DNA from 3 places in the Pseudidiomarina sp. genome. Region 3 is predicted to be linked to each of the others. Evidence: predicted binding sites of a transcription regulator. Region 3 holds the regulator's gene; each other region holds the start of a gene.

Region 1 (7,630 bases), on a different contig from region 3:
GTTAGAAGAACCCACCAGTTTGAATACCTTGAGTTTGCTCCCTGAGCTTTACAAAGAGGGAATTGCCTCGCTGAAAATTGAAGGGCGGCAACGCAGCCCTGCGTATGTTGCACAGATAACCCAAGTGTGGCGTCAGGCTATCGACGCAGTCATGGCCGATAGCGAGCAATTTACAGTTCAGCAGCAATGGGACCACGTGCTAGCTGGGCTTTCAGAAGGCAGTCAAACAACCTTAGGTGCCTACCATCGGAAATGGAAGTAACTATGAAATTTTCACTTGGAGCAATTCAATATTTTTGGCCGAAACAAGTGGTCGAAAACTTCTATAAACAAGCCGCCGACTCAGCGGTTGATATTGTTTACCTCGGCGAAACGGTTTGCAGCAAACGCCGTGAACTAAAATTTGAAGATTATATGGCGATAGCTCATATGCTGCGTGAAGCCGGTAAGCAGGTGTGCCTTTCGACCATGACGTTGTTAGAGGCGCCATCTGAATTACGTGAGCTGCGCAAATATTGTGACAATGGCGATTTTCTGGTCGAAGCCAATGACGTGGGCGCGATTCCGTATTTGCAGGAGCAAAAATTACCCTTCGTTGCAGGGCCTGCAATTAACTGCTACAACCACCATACACTGCGAAAACTAATGAGTTTGGGTATGAGCCGCTGGGTGATGCCAGTTGAGCTGTCGCGTGAGTGGCTCGCAAAGTTACTGCAGCAGCCCATGGTGCACGACGTGCGCGATTGCCTTGAAGTGGAAGTATTTGCCTTGGGCCATATGCCGTTGGCTTGGTCCGGGCGGTGCTTTACCGCGCGCTCTGAAAATCGCCCCAAAGATCAATGTGAACTGGTGTGTATCAATTATCCCGAAGGGCGGCCGGTGGCGAGCCAAGAGGGACAACAGGTGTTTATCTTGAACGGCATTCAAACCCAGTCGGGAAGCCGCTACAACCTGATTAATCAATTACCAAATATGGCAGGGCTGGTTGACGTTGTGCGACTAAGCCCGCAATTGACCGGAACCTTTGATTGGTTGGAAAAATTCCGAGCGAATACCACGGGCAATCAACCACAAAAACTCGAACAGAACGATAGTAACGGCTATTGGCTGGCACTAGCTGGTTTGGTTCAACAGCTCGACTAAAAAGGATTCATCATGCTACAAATTACCGATCTTCAGGTTGAACAAAAAATGTGGCCGTTATTGCGCCAAGCGTTTCGTCCCATGTTTTTACTCGGCGCCAGTTTTAGTGCCATTGCCATGCTGCTGTGGATTTTGGCACTAGCGGGGACTATTTCGCTGCCCGTGTACGGCAATGTGTTGGTCTGGCATGCCCACGAAATGATTTTCGGCTTTGTGGCTGCCATCGTGGTGGGCTTCTTACTAACTGCGGTGCAGAACTGGACCGGTATGCGCGCCACCCATGGTCGCGCGTTGGGTATTCTTACTACAGTGTGGTTATTGGGGCGTTTGGCATTTCTGTTTGGGGCCAACTTACCGGTTTGGCTGGTGGCCGGCGTTGATTTGCTGTTTCTGCCGCTGTCTGCCATTTTACTGGCGGTGCCATTGATAAAAGTAAAACAACAGCGCAATCTGTTTTTCGTGCCAGTGTTATTTTTACTCACATTTTGTAATGCCCTGATGCACTACGGTTTGGTGAGCGAGCGTTTCGACATACAACAGCTCGGTAGTCAGAATGCCGTTTGGCTGGTGGCGTTGTTGATGGCAATTGTTGGTGGCCGCGTTATTCCAATGTTTACCGCCAATGGCACCATGACCACCAAAGCTGAGCCTATCGTATGGCTCGACCGAATTGGCCTCGGCAGCCTGTGGTTAGTTTTCATTTTGAATATCACATTGTTCAGTGCGCAATTACCTGATGTGGTTATGGCTGCAATTTACGCGATCAGTGCGGTTGCTTTGGGTGTTCGTTGTTTGCGCTGGCGCATCTGGATAACGCTGCGGGTTCCGCTCCTGTGGTCGTTGCATATCGCGTATTGGTTTATTCCATTGGGTTTAGCGCTGTTCGCGCTGCGTGAGTTGGGTTTCAATATCAGCAACTCGATTGCGCTGCATGCGCTAACCGCTGGTGCTATGGGCAATATGATTTTGGCCATGATTGCCCGAGTTTCGTTAGGGCACAGCGGCCGACCATTGCAGCCGAAAGCGATTATGTCATTGGCGTTTTTGTTGGTGGCCGTTGCGGCACTTTCGCGGGTTCTATTAACCTGGCTGGCGCCAGAACTTAGCATGTCATGGTTTATGTTTAGCGCTGCCGCGTGGATTCTTGCGTATTTGATTTACGTGGTTGTGTACTTGCCAATTTTGATTACCCCACGACCAGACGGACGCCCAGGTTAATCGTTAAATTGGCTAGCAGGTGGCTTCGTGGGTGCAGCTTCTGGGCGCAGCCACAGCCATACCGCAACCGTTGCCATAATGCCAATAATGCCAAATTTAAAGGCGATGTGAACGGGGCTGAACGTCAGCATGATGGCGCTACCGGTCATCATAATACTGGCAATCACTTTGGGTTGCCGCTTCACCACACCATATTTACGCCAGGCGATAATCTGAGGGCCGTATTTGGGATGTTCCAGTAGTTTTTGCTCCACTACAGGCCAGCCTTTGCCGCCAGCCCAAGCTGCTGCCAGCAAAAAAGGTACAGTGGGCATTATCGGCAACAGCAGCCCGATAACGCCCAGCAGCAATGATAAAACAGCGATAGTCCGCCATAAAATGATGCGCAGGAATACAGTCATGCCAGATTCAGCTCGCTTGCAAGTTATGCCAACAGTGGAGATATTTACTTGAGCCCTAAGCGCCCTGCAAGTTTATGCAAGTTACTCGGATCAAGGTCCAGTATACGAGCTGCTTGCGTCCATTTATAGTCTGTTTGCTCAAGTGCTTGTTGAATGAGTTCACGTTGCACCGTTTGAATGGCGTTTTTCAGGTTCAGCGAACCGGCCGCAAGTGAACCTGTCACGCGTGGTAAGGGTAAGTCTTGCGTTGAAACGGTCTGGATCACCGCGTTTGGTAAGTCGAGCAATTCGGCATCAATGCTGACGATATCATCCCGCCGAGCGCCTAAGCTTAGTGCTTTTATGGCAGCGCGACTGATGGTGTGCTCGAGTTCGCGGACGTTACCCGGCCAGTCATACCGATGCAGGGCTTGTTCGGCTGCGGCTGACAAACGCAATGCCCGCACACCAAGACGAGCCCGATTAAGCTCCAGGAAGTGCCCGGCCAACACGGCAATATCATCTTGCCGGTCACGCAGCGGCGGAATCGGTAACGGATAAACGGACAAGCGGTGATATAAATCAGCGCGGAAATCACCAGACTTTATTTGTTGTTTCAAATCGCGGTTGGTCGCGGCGACAATACGAACATTTACAGTGTGTGATTTATCACTGCCGAGTCGCTGAATTTCGCCGTTCTGTAATACGCGCAACAGTTTCGCTTGAATCGATAACGGCAGCTCGCCAACCTCATCAAGGAAAATAGTGCCACCATCGGCGCTGTCAAACCTTCCCGCGCGCTCACCGGTAGCACCAGAATACGCGCCTCGGGTGTGCCCAAACAGTTCGCTTTCGGCGAGTGTTTCAGGCAACGCGGCGCAATTCACGTACACCATAGGCTTATTGCTACGCGGCGACAAACGGTGCAGCTGGCGTGCGAAAAGCTCTTTACCAACACCCGTTTCGCCGAGTAATAAAACGGGCAGATCGGAGCCGGCCACAACGTCTAGTTCTTGCAGTACGGCTATCAGCGCCGCGCTATGACCGATAATATCCTGACTGTCGGTACCATTACTGGTTAGTGAATACTCGCTATCGCGACGGTTGTTGCGGAGCGCACGAATGTTCTGCTCGATTAAGCCCATACGAATCGCCGCTTCAACGAGTAAGCTTGCCCGTTGCAAAGCTTGCATGGTTTGCGCATCAAAGGTACCTGGTTCTAGGGCATCCAGTGTTAGCACGCCCCATATTTTGCCCTCAATGTGTAAACTAATTCCCATGCAGTCGTGCACGGCAAGGTGGCCGTCCGGGCTATCTTCAATAAGGCCATCATAAGGGTCGGGAAGCGCACTGTCCGGTTCGAAACGAACAGTTTCGCGATTGCTTAAAATGCGTGCCAAGCGCGGGTGTTGCTGTACTAAGAATCGCCGGCCCAAAGCTTCGCGTCGTAGCCCGATGCTCGCAATGGGTCGTAGCATGTCTTGATCGTGTTTCAAGATAACCACAGCACCACAGTTAAAATGGGCTCGTAGTGCTTTAACCAATTTTTCCAGCCGAATTACAGCCGGTAAATCGGTTACCAAATCAGCAATAAGCGTTTCGAGTAACGTGACATCTTGCATGGTATAAACAACCCTTTAGGGCCTAATGACCCGATTAAATATGGGTTTAATTTACCATCTCGGCTAAAAACCCGATATAAATCAAAGTGGGTAGTTTTGGCATCTAATTTGCAGTAGTTACGAGGTGTTCAGCAATTTATATCACCCATTTTAGGAGAGTGACCATGACCACCCACACTATTCACAATGAAGCCTTAGCCGTTTATCAGGCAATGCCAAAGAAAGCACTGACCGAATTCGTGATTGAACATTTTCATGAAAAACACCGTGCCCAATTGCCAAACCTCATCAATCTTGCCCGTAAAATTGAAGACGTGCACAACGATCATGACGAATGCCCAGCTGGATTGGCCGAGCATTTACAGGCGATGTATCAAGAATTAGAAAGCCACATGATGAAAGAAGAACAAATTCTTTTCCCAATGTTGGCGGGTGATATTTTTCCAAAAGGCCCAATAGCGGTCATGGAAGAAGAGCACGATCAGCATGAGCAAATGGTTGCGCGGTTACTGGACCTGACCAATCAAGGTAACGCGCCACGTGGCGCTTGCGGCAGTTGGATTATGTTGTATGAAGGAATTAACGAATTTGTCAGTGACTTGCACCAGCATATCGCGTTAGAAAACGCCGTATTGTTTAAACAGCCAGAACAAGCCAGTAAAGGTCATGGTAACGGCCATTGCTGTGGCGGTTGTCAGTAAAGTTGGAGTGTTCAAAAAGCTGGCTCAATTATTGAGCCAGCTCGCGCAGACGGTTTGGTTCAAGTACGTTAACGAGCTTGTTTTGTACTTCAATGACACCCTCAACCTGCAGTGCCGACAAAATGCGACTGATTGTTTCAACCGAGAGCCCCAAATAATTGCCAATATCGGCACGGGTCATGGTTAAACGGTACGAACGGTTTGATAAGCCACGTTCCTTGAAGCGGTCAGCTAAAGTAACGAGGAATTGCGCAAGGCGTTGTTGTGCAGAACGATTATTGAGAGTGCCCAGCAGTTGTTTGCTGGAAAATATTTCGCCACTCATCAAGCGCCACATTTGCCGACGTAGGCCGGGCATTTGCTCAGCCAGATCATCCAATGCGTTAATTGGTATTTCACACAACATCGCTGTTTCAAGTGCTTGCGTGTAGCTGCGATGCTCGCTATTCGCTAACGCGTCAAAGCCAATCAAGTCGCCAGGAAGGTGAAAATCGATGATTTGTTCAACACCATTATCATCAATGGTGTATGACTTCAGTGAACCGCTGCGTACAGCATATAAAAACTTTAATGGCGCACCGGCGTTAACTAATATATCGCGCTTTTGCAGCGGTTTGTGACGCTGAATAATTGTATCTAAGCGCGCCATACCCTCTTGGTCGAGTTGATATGGCAAACACAGCGTTGCCATGCTGCAATTTTGACAATGAATGTGTGAGGTCATGTTCGTCATAACGTTTTCCTGATGCAGATCAAAATCGATATGTGATGCATGCAGTATACGCGCTACGTTTATAAATTAACCTTGCGCTGATGGAGTACCCCCGAGATCCCTCTCTAGGGGTATATTGTGCTGGCTAGTTATTATTTCGGGCTAAGATTATCCTTTACTTCTTGCGCACTGAAGCTGTAGTCAGTATCTGGGCGCATGCCTTTGCCGAGTTTAACTTCTAGAATACTTTGAATTTCGCTCGATTCATTGCCACCAATGTGTACACCAGCGCTCATGCTGGTGCGCGGGTAACTGGTGGTGGTGCATGTGACTAAGCCACAGCGGGTGACCATATCGCGTGAACTGGTATAGCCTAAACTGGTGTCGGGTTGCACCCGCTCGCGATCAACAAGCGTTTCGCGATGCGTCACTACAAACCAGTCATACCCGTTTTCGAGTGTGACTTCGGCAGCGCGGAGTAAGGCATAATCCATGGCTTTGGTTTTGTCGGTACCGCGCGCTTTGAAGCTTACACGGTATTGCGTATCGGAAATTTTGGTTTCTTGGTAGCCGTAGCCCGAGCCTTCAGCTTTGCGATAGTCGGGCTGTGAGCTACAGCCAGAAAGTACCAGAGCCAATACTGCGAACAACATAACATTCAGTGTTTTCATGGTCGTTCTCCTTCGTTTTTATGCAGCTTTTAGTCTTTCCAAGCCGCGATAAGTTTTGCTTTTTCTTGCGCTGGCGTTAATGGCGCCGAACGCATCATTTGGTCAAGTAACGGGTCAAGTACGTGTTGCCCTGACGCCGTTTGATATGTGGCGTTGTTTGCTTGCGTGACCATACGAACACTGGCAATTTCGTGCCATTGCTCACTGCGGCGGCATTGTATGGCCACGGTGGTTTGTTGCGCCTGAGTCAGCTGATATTGGCGGCAGTAATCGCCTTGGTCATCCTTAAAGGTGAGTTGTGCCGTCAGTGTGGTATCCGCATCAAGCTGATACGGAATGCCACTTGGTTGCGTTTCAAGTGCGAAGGCCACGTCATGATTGACGCCTGAGTCCGTTGAGCCAGGTAACCACTGTCCGAAACCGAACCCCACCATTAATGCCACGCCAGCTGCCATAGCTACGTGCTCCTTCAGCGCATTGCGAACCTGCTGCCAGCGGCCCATTGAAACGACGTTGGGAGCTTCTGCAGGTTCCTCAAGCAACGCATAAATATGTGCTGGAATGGGTTGTTGCAGTTGTGCGTCTAAGCGCTCACCAACCTGTAAATCAACCATCGCTAAGGCGGATAAACGTTCTGCCAAAGTGTCATCTATTTCCAGTTGCGCACGAATGGCTTCAGCTTCACTGGGTTCAAGTTCATTGTCGAGAAAAGCTGATAATTTAACGTCATCAATGAACATAAGGTGCTCCCTTTGAACCGTTATCGCCCGATGAAGGACTCGGCTGCTGCAATAGTTCAACGAGTTTAATGCGGGCACGGGCCAGTCGGCTCATGACCGTTCCGGTGGGAACATCAAGAATCTCAGCGGCTTGGCGATAACTCAGGCCTTGAATTGCGACCAATGCCAACGCAGCGCGCTGATCATCAGGTAGCCCAGCAAGTGCTGCATCTATTTCATGCAATTCCATCTGGTCATGCACACGTTGGGCATCGTCCGGGCTCGTCGTTTGCTGTAATTCTTCACGCTGCGTCGCATTTTCACGAACTTTACGTGCGCGATGCTCATCAATCCAAGCGTTGCGGCATACTCTAAAAGCCCAAGCAAGAAGCTCAACGTCGTCCGGTATTGGGCGTGTTAGCATGCGCTCGACGGTAGACTGAAGTAAGTCATCGGCATCGGCA
Region 2 (7,630 bases), on a different contig from region 3:
GCATGATCACCACGATCATGACCATAGCGCGTCATCGCTCGGTGATAAAATTATGGCTGGCCTTTGTGTACTCAGTGCAGTTTGGTTGATTGGTGGCATGGTTGTTTACGTTATCATATAACGCATAAAAAAAGCCCGAGACGGTTGGGAGGTCTCGGGCTAACACTGCCGTGGCAAACCACGGTCAACAACACAAATTGTGTTACGTCAAACTACCTAGCTTTTTACAGTTACCGGTGTAGCGTCAATTTCAGCTTCTTGCTGTTTGCCAAACAGGCCAATAACAACCTGATAGGCAACAGCGAGTCCGCCAATGATGAACACAACGTCACCGATAGTACGAATCCAGCGCAAGCTTTGCAGTAATGGTTGCTGCATAAATGCTTCACTACGTGCGTACCACAAGCCTTCAGTAGCCGAGGCGTAGAACTGGATGAAACCAATAGGTAACAAGCTCGTGAATAACATCAAGCACAAGCCGATATTCAACCACCAGAAACCAGTTTTCATAATCTTGTCGTTAAACGCGAAGTTCGGACGAATGTAGCGCAAGATTAACAGTACGAAACCGATTGCTAAGAAGCCATACACCCCAAACAATGCCGCGTGAGCGTGGGTTGGTGTGGTATTCAAGCCTTGGATGTAATACAGCGCAATGGGTGGGTTGATCATGAAGCCCAACACGCCAGCACCTAAGAAGTTCCAGAATGCCACAGCAACAAAGCACAGTAGTGGCCACTTAATACGTTGCATCCACTCGGCGCGACGTTGCAAGCTCCAGTTTTCCCATGCTTCATAACCCAGTACCACCAATGGCACCACTTCAAGCGCAGAGAACGTTGCCCCAACAGCCATGATTGGTGTTGTAGTACCTGAGAAGTACAAGTGGTGGAAGGTACCCGGTACGCCGCCTAACATGAACAGTGACGCTGAGGCCAATGCGGCAGCAGTTGCCATACGGCGAGACACAAGGCCCATGCTATTAAAGATGAACGCTAACGCTGCAGTTGCAAACACTTCAAAAAAGCCTTCAACCCACAGGTGAACGATCCACCAGCGCCAGTATTCCATCACGGATAAGTGAGTACGTTCGCCGTAGAAGAAGCCAGCACCGTAGAACAAGCCAATCGCAACCACAGAAGCGGTTAGTAGCGCTAACAAGTTCTTGTCGCCAGGCTGTTTGAACGCGCCAACAACGCCGCGTAACATCAAACCAAGCCAGAATACGATGCCAAGGAACTTACCAATTTGCCACAAACGCCCTAAATCGACGTATTCATAGCCTTGGTGACCCAGCCAGAAACTGAGGTGCTCAGGCATGATTTGCGCAATGGCCAAGTAGTTACCAATAAACGAACCGGCAACAACCACAACAAGAGCCCAGAACAGGATATCAACCCCAAGCTTTTGGAATTTCGGGTCTTTACCACCGTTAATAATCGGTGCTAAGAATAATCCCGCCGCTAAGAAGCCGGTTGCAATCCAGAAGAGCGCCGCCTGTATGTGCCAGGTGCGTACTAATGAATAGGGGAACCACTGCGACACGTTAATGCCATAGAATTCTTGGCCTTCAACCGTGTAGTGCGCAGTAAAGCCACCTAAGAATATTTGTACGATAAATAACGCCATGACCAAGAACAGGTATTTACCCAGTGCTTTTTGTGAAGGGGTTAGATTTACCAAGCTGATTGGATCTTTTTTCGGCGCTTCCGTTTCTTCTTCGTCATGATCACGTAAGAAGGCCCAAGCCCAAATCAAGCCACCGACACCGGCAATAAGCAGAATGATTGACACTAAGGACCAAATTAAATTTTCGGCACTCGGCTTGTTGTCAATCAACGGCTCATGTGGCCAGTTGTTGGTATACGTTACATCGCTATCAGGACGCTCGGTTGCGGCTGACCATGCAGTCCAGAAAAAGAACTGGGTCATAACTTCGCGGCGTTCTAAGCTTGGCAATGTGTTTTCTTTCATTGCATAGTTTTCGCGCGTGCTTTTTAACGACAAGTCGTCACTGAAAAGACGTTTGTAGTAATCCGCAGTTTCCGCAATAGCTTGTGCACGCACATCACCAACAACCAAGGTATCCGTTGCGGCGTCATAAGCTGGATGACGGTAAGCCTGTTTCAGCTCGAACTGCAGCGAGTTTTGTTGTGCTGCGGTTAGGCTTGCATAGCTTTGTCCATAAGTTTTCTGGGCGGTTATTTCTAACCAAGCCACTAATTCGCGGTGCAACCAATCGGCCGTCCAGTCAGGTGCTTGGTATGCGCCATGCCCCCAGATAGAGCCTAATTGCATGCCACCGACTGATTGCCAGGCGGTTTGCCCGTCAAGAATCGACTCTTCCGTCATCAAAACGTGACCTGATTCGGTCATGACTTGATCAGGAATCGGCGGAGCGACACGGTAAACTTCTTTACCGAAGTATCCCAGGACACCAAAGGTGATGGCCAAAATGGCTATCAGTATCCACCATAATTTTTTATAACCGGCCATTTGGCACCTCCGGCTGTTGATGTTGTTGCATTGTTGATTCTCCCTTTAATCAAGTTTGCACTGGGTCAGATGTGACTAGCGCGCACTTTGATCCTTATAGCAAGCTCCGTGCCACTTTGTATTTGGCTGAAATAGCACGAAAATTTAATCTTTGTGGGTTAAATCAACCCAGCTCTTGCGCAGTCATTTAAACCGCCTTGGTAGAAATTACCCGCGTATAGAATCGCACGGGCTGGCACCGTTAGAAATTGAGCTAAAGAGGTAACTGAAAGGAATCTATGGGGTATACCCATTGGGGGTAGTTTTTATTGATCTAAATCAATGCAGTAAAGTGCGCCGCGTCTATGCTTGATAGGAAGAAACACAACATATAGACATGTTAACAAATAAGCACACAAGATATAGGTTTATTATGCTGCGATACAGCGCTGAACAAGTGGTTTTTCAGGAGGTGCCTGGAGAGGTCTCTCTTGCGTACACCATTACCGGATGTCCGGTTGGGTGTAAAGGTTGCCACAGTGTCGACAGCTGGCCGGTCGGTAGCGGCGAGCAACTGACTTCCGAATACTTTGCAGCGCGCTTGGCTCAATATCGCAATTTAATTACTTGCGTGCTTTTTCTAGGCGGCGAATGGCAGCCGGAAGCCCTAATTGAACGACTGCAGCAAGCACAACAAGCGGGATTACAAACCTGTTTATACACCGGTTATGACGATGTGTCGCTGCGTATTAAACACCATTTGACCTACCTCAAGACAGGGCCATGGGTGGCCAGTTTGGGGGGCCTTGATAGCCCTACTACAAATCAGAAGTTTTATGACTTACGCACTCAGCGACTGCTGAACTGCCGGTTCCTTGCAAGCTAACCGGACCATTAAAACTATAAATAAGGAGAGTAGCCATGTTGCGCTTAAACCCAGAACAAGTTGACGCAAAGATGGATTTCATCAAACACTATTTATCGGCGCAAAATGCCGCGGATGGCTCGAAGATGGACGCCAATGCAAATGTTACCCAAAAGAACATTGCGACCCTAGAGGCTGAGTTAATGAAGGACTTTTTTGTGCAGGTTAACCGGAAGCAAGTCAGCACCAAAATCAGTGAGTTATTTGGCCCCGAATTAGGGCAAGAGTACATTCGCCAAATTGAAGACCACGAAATTTATGTGCATGACGAAACCAGCTTAAAACCGTATTGCGTGTCGGTAACCATGTACCCATTTTTGCGTGACGGCTTAACCAAGCTTGGTGGCGAGTCGAAAGCGCCTAAGCATTTAGAAAGCTTCTGTGGCACCTTTGTGAATTTTGTATTTGCGGTAAGCTCACAGTTTGCTGGCGCGGTGGCTACGGTAGAGTTTCTTGCGTATTTTGATCATTTTGCACGCCGTGATTATGGTGATAATTACCTTGAAACCCACCCCCATGAGATTGCAAACCACCTACAACATGTCGTCTATGCGTTAAATCAACCTGCCGCTGCGCGTGGTTACCAAAGTGTATTTTGGAATATCTCAGTATATGACCAGCATTACTTTGAAAGCATGTTCGGTGACTTTGTGTTCCCCGACTTTAGTAAGGGCAGCTGGGCGTCAGTTAGTAAACTGCAAGACTTCTTCTTGCATTGGTTTAACGAAGAGCGCAAGAAAACCATTTTAACGTTTCCAGTGGTAACGGTGGCGATGCTGACTGACAAAGGACAATGTAAGGACCAGGAATTTGCACGTCATATTGCGCACGAACTTGCTGATGGCAACTCATTCTTTGTTTACCTGTCACCAAATGCCGACTCACTGGCTTCCTGTTGCCGCCTGCGCAGTGAGATTAGTGATAATACGTTTTCCTACACGCTTGGCGCGGGTGGTGTGGCGACCGGGTCAATCAACGTCATTACCATTAATATGAATCGACTGGTTCAGGATGGTCGTGATCTGGAAACAGAAATTGAGAAAATCCAGAAGTACCAAGTGGCTTACCGGAAGATTATGGAAGACTACAAAGCCGCGGGGCTGCTCACCGTTTACGATGCTGGGTTTATCTCACTGGATAAACAGTTTTTGACGATTGGTATTAATGGCATGGTTGAAGCTGCCGAGTCGCAAGGTTTGGTTGCCAGCAACAATCGCGACTATATCGAGTTTGTGCAACGGCATTTAAAAGTCATTTATGACGCCAACAAACGTGCGAAACAAGAATATGGTTACATGTTTAACACTGAATTTGTCCCCGCAGAAAACCTCGGTGTTAAAAATGCGAAGTGGGATCGTGAAGACGGCTATTTTGTGCCACGCGACTGCTATAACTCGTATTTCTATGTGGTGGAAGATGATGCGACCAACTCGCTGGACAAGTTCATCATGCACGGCGACGAGCTCATTGAGTTTCTCGATGGTGGCTCAGCATTGCATTTGAATTTAGATGAAAAGCTAACAACCGACGGCTACTTATCGATGCTCAATATTGCTGCAACCACCGGCTGCAATTATTTCTGCATTAACGTAAAAATCACCATTTGCAACGCCTGCGAACAAATTGATAAGCGCACGCTTTGCGAGTGCTCAGCATGTGGCTCTACCGATATTGACTACGGTACGCGGGTGATTGGTTATTTGAAGCGGGTGTCAGCGTTTAGCTCTGGGCGTCGCCAAGAGCATGCTGCGCGGCATTATCATCGCAAGCAACACGACACCAGTATTGCTGGTGCTCGAGCGCAAGCCAATGCGCTCAAGCAAGCAAGTTAAGATTGCTGGCGCCGCGTTACACCACTTTGGAGTAACGCGGTGCAGTGGCTGAGTCGTCAAGATAAGCATCAAAGCAGGCACAGATACTGCGCACCCAAAGCCGACCAAGGGTCGTGACGCGCAATTGATTGGCATCAAGCTCAACCAGACCATCTTCTATAAATGGTTCCAGCTTGCGTTTGGCATCAGCAAAGTAGTCCCAAAAATTCTCAATGGTCCAACGGTTGGCAAATTCTTGAATATCTAAATCGAAATGACAGATTACTTGCGAAATTAACGCCGCACGCAATTTATCATCAGCATTCAATTCAAAGCCTTTCACAATCGGCAGGGTGTCGCTATTGATTGCTTTGTAATAAGAAGGCAACTCTTTCACGTTTTGCCACAGCACCCCGTTAATTTGGCTAATTGATGATGCGCCAATACCCAACAAAGCATCTTGACCGGAAGTGGTGTAGCCTTGGAAGTTACGTTGTAACTCACCGCGTTGCTGGGCTTGCGCCAAGGTATCGTCAGTTTTAGCAAAGTGGTCCATACCAATAAACTGATAGCCAGCCGCAGTAAACTTGGTAATGCCTAACTGCAGTAATTCAAGTTTAATCGGCGCTGTAGGTAAGCTTGACTCATCAATTTTACGCTGCCCGGCAAAACGCGATGGCAAATGGGCATAGCTAAACAGCGACACACGGTCAGGGTTTAATTCAATGACCTGATCAATCGAAGCCGCAAATGTTTCTGGACGCTGATACGGCAAGCCGTAAATCAAGTCGAGGTTGATTGAGCGAAAACCAAGCGCTTTGCTTAAGGCAATTTGATGCTTGATCATGTCGGTGTCCTGCACCCGGTTGATCGCAATCTGTACTTTGGCGTCGAAGTCCTGCACACCATAACTCACGCGGTCAAAACCGAGCTTGCGCAAGTGACGTAATTTATCATCACTGCAACTACGTGGGTCAATTTCGATAGACCATTCCGTGTTATCCGTGAAACTAAAATGTTCGTGCAATAAATCCATCAAACGCGATAACTGCGTTTCACTCAAGAATGTTGGTGTACCGCCGCCCATGTGCACCGACTCAAATTTACGGTTGCCCAATAGCGCTTTGTACATGGCCATCTCTTTGGCTAAGTAATCTAAATAAATGTCGGCTTTGTGCTGGTGGCGGGTGATGACTTTATTGCAACCACAGTAATAGCAAAGCTTAATGCAGAACGGTAAGTGAATGTATAAGCTCAGTTCGTCTGGGGCGTTTGCGAGCGTTTGCTCCATGGCACTCAATGGAAACTTATTGTGCAGTGCCAACGCTGTCGGATACGACGTGTAGCGAGGTCCATTGATGTTGTACTTGTCGATGAGCGCTTGGCTCCAAACAATCTGGTTTGCGTTATTGGTCATGCTGACACCCCGAGGAAAAACCCCTTACCTGTGAATTTCTAAGCGCAGTTTATATGATGCAGATCAGAAAATTGATACACCTGAAGGGGTATAAGAGCGAGGCAATTGGTGGCTGATCACACCGCCTAGCGCAATTCAGGTTTCGCCAAAATCAGTGCCGCCGTTTGTTGGGTGGCGCGATAGATCGGTGCCGGTAAACGCCCTTCCAGTTCAATGGTATCAAGAAGGTTCTTTACTTCGAGACCCAACTCAGTATCGCCCTTTATCAGTAACTTGCGGCGGAAAAACAGGGTGTCAGGGTCCACCTGACCGCTCACCATAAGTAGCAGCGAGGCACAATTACCGCGCATGGTGACACTGGCTGGCTGCGGTTGCATGGACGCCCGCAAGCGCGCGCGGCTAGCTCCGTTGACCACGGTTACCGAAAACATCAAGTCAAGGTCAGGCACTTCAATACGCACCCATTGTTGCTGTAGAAAATCTAATTTATGTGCACGTAATTCGGGCTCAAGAACGTGATTCAGCATACTGCTAAGTATTTGTTCTGAAATGGGTTTAGGGACCACTACGCTGATTCGATGTAACCCTGAAATAACGTGTGACCAGTAATCTACTACTTTGGGGATAACCATAAGTTGCCGTCCAGAAATGTCCCGTAAATTTTTCAACTCATTATAATACTCATTACGAATGCATGTTTATCGACGGGATCAATAATTATGGAACTTCTGTGCCCTGCTGGCAGTATGCCAGCCCTCAAAGCAGCTATTGAACATGGTGCTGACGCCGTGTACGTGGGCTTAAAGGATGAAACCAACGCGCGCCATTTCGCGGGCTTAAATCTTGATCAAGCCGGTTTAACCGAGGCTGCACGTTATGTGCACCAGCATGGTAAAAAATTGCACGTTGCGATAAATACCTTTGCCCATGTTGATACCTTTGAAACCTGGCGCAGGGCGGTCGATATGGCAGTTAAAGCGGGTGCTGATGTGCTGATTTTAG
Region 3 (7,630 bases):
GTAACTCTTCGTCGAGAGGAATCTTGGCCAGCTTACCTTCTGACAAGGTAACAAGTTGCTCGCCGAGTTGCTGTTGAGCCTCGGCTGCGCGTTTTAGTTCTGATTTACTGACAAGATCGTCGTCGTGCTCAAATTCGGTCATGGGGTCGCCTCTGTGTTTTCGAGCGAATTGTACCTGAACACGAGTTATAAATACAAAAACGATATTGGTTATTCGTTATTCGTTAATCGTTATTGGTTATTCGTGCGCAGCACGGACGAACAGCGCAACGGACGAATAACGAGCAGCGAATAACGCCTTAAGGTTTGACAGGAGAAGTAATGATTCCGGATATCAAAGAACTAAGCATCGAACTTCACGACGTTGAAGAAGCAGTAGCGGATGCCATCAAGTATGCAAATAAACTTGGTGTGAGTGCTTCTGAATGTGCAATTAGCCGCAGCAGTGGAATCAACGTTGGCACGCGTTTGGGAGAAGTTGAGACTGTTGAGTTCAATCAAGATGGCGCACTTGGAATCACCGTGTTTCGTGGTCAGCAAAAAGGCTCAGCATCAACGACCGATTTAACCGCTAAGGCGATTCGCGCCGCTGTTGAAAAAGCAAATGACATTGCTCGTTTCACTTCTGCGGATCCTTATGCGGGGCTGGCGCCTGCCGAGCTCATGGCCACCGAGATTCCAGATTTGGACTTGTGTCACCCGGCCGATCAGAGTGCAGAGTTTGCCCTAGAGCAAGCGCTTGCTTGTGAACAACATGCCTTGCAGCTTGATCCGCGCATCGTAAACTCAGATGGAGCTGGCTACAGCAGTCATGTTGGCTATCGTGTATATGGCAATAGTCATGGGTTTGTTGCTGGTTACTTACAGTCTCGCCATAGTTTAAGCTGTGCGCTGATTGCAAAAAGTGGCGATGCCATGCAGCGCGATTACAGCTACACCGTTGCGCGCAATCGGGACGACTTGTGGTCACCTGAATACGTCGCCAAGGATGCCGTAGATGCAACAATTTCGCGTTTAGATTCTAAAAAGATAGCGACTGCAAAAGTACCTATCATCTTCCGTGCAGACGTGGCGAATAGCTTATTCGGTCATTTAGTTGCGGGTATTAGCGGTGGCAGCCTATACCGTAAATCGAGCTTCCTGGTGGATCATTTAGGTAAGCAGGTACTTCCTGAATGGCTAACCATTACCGAGCGCCCGCATTTAGCTGGTGCATTGGCTAGCAGCCCGTTTGATCATGAGGGCCTTGCCACCCATAATCGCGAGATCGTTGCCGACGGCATTTTGCAAACCTACTTGTTAACCAGTTATTCGGCACGCAAATTAAATATGCAGCCAACTGGCCATGCTGGTGGCATTCATACCTGGGAAGTCAACACGCAAGTGGACGACCTCGCTGCGCTATGCAAGCAGATGGGTACGGGATTATTGGTTACAGAACTTATGGGGCAAGGCGTAAACATCGTCAACGGCGACTATTCACGTGGTGCTGCAGGGTTCTGGATTGAAAATGGCGAAATACAGTATCCGGTAGAAGAAATTACGATAGCGGGTAACTTAAAAGACATGTTGCAGAACATTGTGGCAATTGCCGGAGATGTAGACATGCGTCATGGTGTGCGCACCGGCTCGGTATTGTTAGAGGAAATGCGTATTGCCGGTGTTTAACCGAGCAGTAGGGTTGCCGTACCTAAGAATGCAAAGATACCCACAACGTCTGTCACGGTAGTCAGAATGACCCCGCCCGCAAGGGCTGGGTCAATATTGAACTTCTTCAATATTAACGGCACTGTAACACCGGCTAGGCCAGCTGCGAGCAAGTTCGCCATCATCGCAAATGCGATAATACCGCCGATAACTAAATCTTGTTTCCAAATCGCAATCACACCGGCAATCAGCACGGCCCAAATCACACCATTGAGTGCGCCAATCGCTAATTCCTTGCCAATTAACCAGCGTTGGTTACTGGCACCAATATGCCCAAGCGCCATACCACGTATAACCAACGTGAGTGTTTGTGAGCCAGCAATACCGCCCATACTCGGCACAATGGTGTTGAGGATGGCAAGAATCGCCATCTGCGCCAAGATATCTTCAAACATGGAGCTAACAGCGGCGGCAAGCAGTGCGGTCAGCAAATTCACACCTAACCAAATACTGCGACGACGGGTACTTTTTAATACCGGTGCAAAGGTATCCTCATCGTCGTCTAAACCGGCCATGCTCAACATGGAATGTTGTGCGTCTTCACGGATAATATCTACCACGTCATCGATGGTGATACGACCGAGAAGGCGGTTTTCAGCATCGATAACCGGTGCCGATATCCAATCTTGCCGTTCAAACAGTTTTGCGACTTCAGTTTCATCCATTTCAACCGGAATGCCCTGAATGTCTTGATCCATGACTTCGTTAACATATTTGGCTGGATCAACGGTTAGTAGCCGTGTAATTCCTATTTCGCCAATGAACTTGTCATCACGATCCACCACGTACAATTTATCGGTTGCTTCAGGTAGCTCGCCTTTTAGGCGCAAATAACGCAATACCACATCGATGCTTACGTCGGGACGTAAGGTGATGGTATCGGTGTTCATCATACCGCCGGCAGTTTCTTCGGCGTAGGAGAGCGCTTGCTCGGCACGATGCCGATCTTGCTCGTCCATCGACTTCAGAACTTCTTGATAGACCTGCTCAGGAAGGCCACGAAGAACGTAGGCAAGGTCATCGGTATCCATGCCCTCGGTAGCAGCGGCCAGCTTCTCTGGCGCCATTTGGCGGATAACGGATTTTTGAACTTCTTCGGAGAGTTCTTCGAGAATGTCACCATGCTCTTCGGCATCGACCAACTGCCAAATAATGGCACGTGCTTTAGGCGGTGAGGATTCGAGTAGGAGTGCGACATCCCATGCTGGAAGGTTATGCAGCTGACGCCGGGCCTGCACATACATGCCACGGGCTAACGATTCAGAAACTTCCTGAATACGTTGTTCGGCAAATTCTTTGTCGGCAACTTCAGCTAGCATACGATAAACTCCCAGTAATATGAGAAGTTTACCGCATCATTGCGCTTCATCAAAGCGTGATTCAATTAAGTTTGCAATGGCATCCACTGCAACGAGCGCATCTTTACCCTCGGCAACCACGTCAATTTCACGCCCTTGCCCACTGGCTAGCAGCAGCAAACACATCACACTGGAGGCATCAACGTGTTGATCGCCTTGTACAATAGTCACTTTGGCATCGAATTGATGAGAAAGTTTGGCTAATTTGGTGGCTGCACGAGCGTGTAAACCCAATTTATTCCGGATTGTCACTGTGCGACGGATAACCTCACTCACAATAACACCTCACTTATGTCGGCTCGCCTCGCGATGGCGAACCTGTACTTTGAAGGGTTGATCACCAAAGCGCTTAGCAAGTTGCTCTGCGATATAAACAGAACGATGTTGACCACCGGTGCAGCCAATACCAATGGTTAAATAACTGCGGTTACTGCGCTGAAAGTGTGGCAACCAAGTTTCCAAAAACACTTCGAGCTGATGGATAAACTTAGTCACAAGTGGCTGCTGGGCGAAAAAATGTTGCACAGCGGGGTCGCGTCCAGTCAACGGCTTTAACTCAGGCTCCCAGTGCGGATTAGGCAGAATTCGCGCATCGAAGGCGTAGTCTAGGTCGGGCGGTAAACCATATTTATAACCAAACGACTGAAATACCACGATCAATCGTGACGCCGCTTTTCCAAGTACACGCTCGGCGACTTGCTCACTCAACTGATGCACACTCAAATCACTACTGTCGATTCGCCAGGTTGCGCGTTCAGCCAGAGGTTCCAGCATGGTCGCTTCCGCCGCAAGAGCGTCGGCAAGCGGCAGTTCTTTTTGTGACAGCGGATGCAATCGGCGCGTTTCACCAAAGCGGCGTAGTAAAATCGATTCGGAAGAATCAATATAGAGAATTTCTGGTTTGACTTTACTGGGTAGAAAGTCGAGCGCTTCGGTTAGCTCATTTTGGTCTGCAGGTAAATTGCGCACGTCAACGCTAACGGCAACTTTATCGTATTGTTCAATAACTGCATGAACCAAAGTTGGTAATAGCGTTATGGGGATATTGTCCACGCAATAGAAGCCGAGATCTTCAAGCACCCTCAGTGCAATGGTTTTCCCTGAGCCAGATCGGCCTGTAACAATAATAAGTTGCATCGAATTTGGTTACTCTACCATTTGGTTATTTGGTAAAAATTTCGTAGAGATCTTGGTCGCTCTGCGCATCGCGCAATGCCCGCGTACAATTTTTATCATTCAAACGCTGTGCTACGGAAGCTAAAGTTTGTAAATGTTGCTCATGCTCGTCTTCGGGCACAAGCAGTGCAAAAATAATATCCACCGGCTGGTTATCGATTGCATCGAAATCAATGGGCTCAGATAACGTCATTAAAATCGCAACAGGTTTATTGGCACTAGCCAAACGCCCATGCGGAATGGCGACACCGAGCCCTATACCAGTACTGCCTAACCGTTCACGATTGAGCAGGCTTTCAAATACATCAAAGCTAGTGGTGCCGGAGAGGCGAGGCGAGGCCAATTGACCAATGAGCTCAAGTACTTTCTTTTTGCTTGAGCCATCGACTGCACAGCGTGTGCAGTCGGGGCTTAATAAGGTGGATAAATCCATGATTTAGTGGCGTTTTATCTTTTCTTTATGTTTAATTACCTGCCGATCGAGTTTATCAATCAGCCCGTCAATGGCGGCATACATATCTTCATGTTGTGAATCTGCGAAAATTTCACCGCCATTTAAGTGCAGCGTAGCTTCCGCTTTTTGCGTTAACTTTTCAACATTTAAAATGACATGGACGTTATTTATGTGGTCAAAGTGACGCTGAAGCTTACTAAATTTACTGTCAACATAATCGCGCAATGCGTCAGTGATTTCTACGTGATGACCAGTCAGATTAATTTGCATAACATCTTCCTTCTGTTTGTCCAAGATTCAGATAAGACGTTTGCGTTGACTCGAGGGCGGAATGCTCAGCGCTTCTCGATACTTCGCAATGGTTCGTCTAGCTACTTGGATACCCTGTTCAGCAAGGAGTTCAGTAAGTTTACTGTCACTCAACGGCTTTTTCGGGTTTTCCGCAGCAACTAGTTTTTTCAACAAGGCTCTGATAGCTGTTGATGAAGCTTCCCCGCCATTGTCAGTGTTCAATTGACTTGAGAAGAAGTACTTCAATTCAAACACACCACGCGGTGAATGCATATACTTTTGCGTGGTTACCCGTGAAATTGTTGATTCATGCATATCTATTGCGCTGGCGATGTCGGCAAGCACCATAGGTTTCATCGCTTCAGCGCCATGTTCAAAGAAGCCTTGTTGGCGCGCAACAATAGCGCTCGCAACCTTCAATAAGGTTTCGTTGCGGCTCTCGAGGCTGCGGATAAACCATTTGGCTTCTTGTGTTTGTTGGCGAATGTATTGCATGTCGTCTTTTTGTCGCGCGCCTTGGCATAAGTTAAGGTAGCTTTCATTCACTTTAAGTTTAGGCACACTTTCAGGATTTAGCTCAACCACCCAGCGGTTATTTTTTTTGCGAACTAATACATCTGGAATCACATAGTCATCATTCGCGTTGCCAAAGCCTTCGCCTGGCCGTGGCTGAAGGTGTTGAATCAACTCCAGAACCTCAGCAAGGTCCGACTCCGACAGCCGCAATCGCCGCGCTAAAGTGCGGTAATCGCGACTTCCCAATAGCGCCAGATGCTCACGTACCGCCACCAATGCTGCGGCTCGCCAAGGGGTTTGTTCCGGTAAATGCAGCAGTTGCAACTCTAAACATTCGCGTACGTCACGCGCGCCAACGCCTATAGGATCGAAATGCTGAATGCGCTTCAACACCACGGCAACTTCATCGGGCTCGATCGGCTCGCCAATTTGATTCTCGGCAGCAGCCAAAATGTCGTCCAGTGAAACAGTTAAGTAGCCGCTCTCATCAATCGAATCAATAATCGCAAGGGCAATGAATTCATCGGTAGGGGAAAAATGCGACAGCTGCATTTGCCAGATTAAATGGTCTTGAAGGGACTGGTGGGTTTCACCTTGGTAAATTGCATCTTCGCCGTCATAACCAGCAGAGGACTGGCCTAAAGCAGCTGAACACAGGCTGTCCCATGGCGACTCATAGTCGCCAATGTCAGTCTCGCCTTCAGCATCAGCATGCTCGAGCTCAAGCAGAGGATTTTCTTCTAACGCTTGTTGCACTTCTTGTTGCAATTCAAGCGTTGATAACTGCAATAGTTTAATAGCCTGTTGCAACTGAGGTGTCATCGACAGTTGCTGCGAGAACTTAAACTGCAGGCTTTGTTTCATTGCACCACCTACAAGGTGAACTGTTCACCCAGGTAAACGTCTTTCACCTGCTGGTTATTTAGGATGGTCTGGGCGTCGCCACTGGCAATTAATTCACCGTGGCTTACTATGTAGGCATGTTCGCATACCGACAAGGTTTCGCGCACATTATGGTCAGTGATTAACACGCCAATACCGCGGTTGCGCAGGTGTTCAATTATCTTTTTAATATCTAGAACAGAGATTGGATCAACCCCGGCAAATGGTTCATCCAGCAAAATAAATGCAGGGTCTGCCGCGAGTGCCCGCGCGATTTCTACGCGTCGCCGTTCACCGCCAGACAGACTCATACCCAGGCTGTGGGCGATGTGCCCAATGTGAAATTCTTCCAATAACCCGTCAAGACGCTCTTCGCGGCCATTGGCGTCAAGGTCACTGCGGGTTTCCAGTATTGCCATAATATTATCGCGCACCGTCAGCTTGCGGAAAATCGAGGACTCTTGCGGTAAATAGCCGATGCCTCGACGAGCACGCTCATGCATGGGCAATAGTGAGATATCGTCATCATCAATCATGATGCGACCTTTATCGTTGTTCACCAGCCCAACAATCATATAAAACGTGGTGGTTTTACCGGCGCCATTGGGGCCGAGTAAACCAATAATCTGGCCAGACTCAACCGTTAAGCTGACGTCTTTGACTACCTGGCGTTTTTTATATGACTTAGCTAAATGCTCAGCGATTAGTCGGCTCATTGTTGGTGTCACTCTTTTTCTTCGGCATAAATATAGTGGTGACACGATCACTTTCATCGTCACCGCGGTTCGCTGTCATTTGTTGTGTGGCGAAGTTATACACAATTTCACTGCCTTGAATCACGCTATTGCTCTGTGAAACTTTGACATTGCCTGATAGCGTCAATAATTGCTTGGTTTGATCGTAACTAATTATTTCGGCTTCAGCAGAAATTGGAGAACCATCGTCCAGTTGTTGCTGGTACACCGCAGGGCTACCGCTTGCAGTAAACACATCAGACTGGTCGTCACGTCGCGTCACTTCCAAATGGTCAGCGCGAATGCTTAAGCTGCCTTGACGAATCACGACATTATCTTCAAACACAGCAATTTTGTTTGCCACGTCAAACCAGTCGCGTTCGGCATTAATTTTAATGGGCTGCTCAAAATCCAAGCGACCTTGGGCGTTCGCTTCACCAACGCAAAACAGACTAATTATTAGTAGTGCTGCTGCCGGTATATATTGTTTCAACATGTCGTGTAAGTTCCAA

Evidence for each region. The regulator sigma-54, encoded in region 3, starts transcription at its own class of promoters, with help from an activator protein. The targets are predictions, from matches to a motif close to GTTGGCACGNNNNTNGNNT.
Region 1: a site for sigma-54 is predicted at 4,459-4,477, ahead of ACN0UN_RS06185 (hemerythrin domain-containing protein). Genes of this name have one in related genera too.
Region 2: a site for sigma-54 is predicted at 2,594-2,612, ahead of ACN0UN_RS06235 (nitric-oxide reductase large subunit). Genes of this name have one in related genera too.

The regions. Positions count from the first base shown of each region.
Region 1 covers NZ_JBLWWR010000005.1:104,963-112,592, reverse strand. The annotation lists gene ubiU (ubiquinone anaerobic biosynthesis protein UbiU) at 1-262, shown strand, start outside; gene ACN0UN_RS06205 (U32 family peptidase) at 265-1,143, shown strand; gene ACN0UN_RS06200 (NnrS family protein) at 1,156-2,361, shown strand; gene ACN0UN_RS06195 (YbaN family protein) at 2,358-2,762, opposite strand; gene norR (nitric oxide reductase transcriptional regulator NorR) at 2,807-4,363, opposite strand; gene ACN0UN_RS06185 (hemerythrin domain-containing protein) at 4,528-5,064, shown strand; gene fnr (fumarate/nitrate reduction transcriptional regulator Fnr) at 5,093-5,797, opposite strand; gene ACN0UN_RS06175 (CC0125/CC1285 family lipoprotein) at 5,929-6,447, opposite strand; gene ACN0UN_RS06170 (hypothetical protein) at 6,477-7,187, opposite strand; gene ACN0UN_RS06165 (RNA polymerase sigma factor) at 7,177-7,630, opposite strand, start outside.
Region 2 covers NZ_JBLWWR010000005.1:113,044-120,673, reverse strand. The annotation lists gene ACN0UN_RS06240 (permease) at 1-121, shown strand, start outside; gene ACN0UN_RS06235 (nitric-oxide reductase large subunit) at 217-2,496, opposite strand; gene nrdG (anaerobic ribonucleoside-triphosphate reductase activating protein) at 2,909-3,361, shown strand; gene nrdD (anaerobic ribonucleoside-triphosphate reductase) at 3,397-5,232, shown strand; gene hemN (oxygen-independent coproporphyrinogen III oxidase) at 5,249-6,628, opposite strand; gene ubiT (ubiquinone anaerobic biosynthesis accessory factor UbiT) at 6,754-7,260, opposite strand; gene ubiU (ubiquinone anaerobic biosynthesis protein UbiU) at 7,348-7,630, shown strand, end outside.
Region 3 covers NZ_JBLWWR010000002.1:40,543-48,172, forward strand. The annotation lists gene yjgA (ribosome biogenesis factor YjgA) at 1-142, opposite strand, end outside; gene pmbA (metalloprotease PmbA) at 322-1,668, shown strand; gene mgtE (magnesium transporter) at 1,665-3,026, opposite strand; gene ACN0UN_RS03085 (HPr family phosphocarrier protein) at 3,063-3,341, opposite strand; gene rapZ (RNase adapter RapZ) at 3,351-4,202, opposite strand; gene ptsN (PTS IIA-like nitrogen regulatory protein PtsN) at 4,228-4,674, opposite strand; gene hpf (ribosome hibernation promoting factor) at 4,678-4,965, opposite strand; gene ACN0UN_RS03105 (RNA polymerase factor sigma-54) at 4,993-6,366, opposite strand; gene lptB (LPS export ABC transporter ATP-binding protein) at 6,375-7,100, opposite strand; gene lptA (lipopolysaccharide transport periplasmic protein LptA) at 7,081-7,614, opposite strand; gene lptC (LPS export ABC transporter periplasmic protein LptC) at 7,571-7,630, opposite strand, start outside.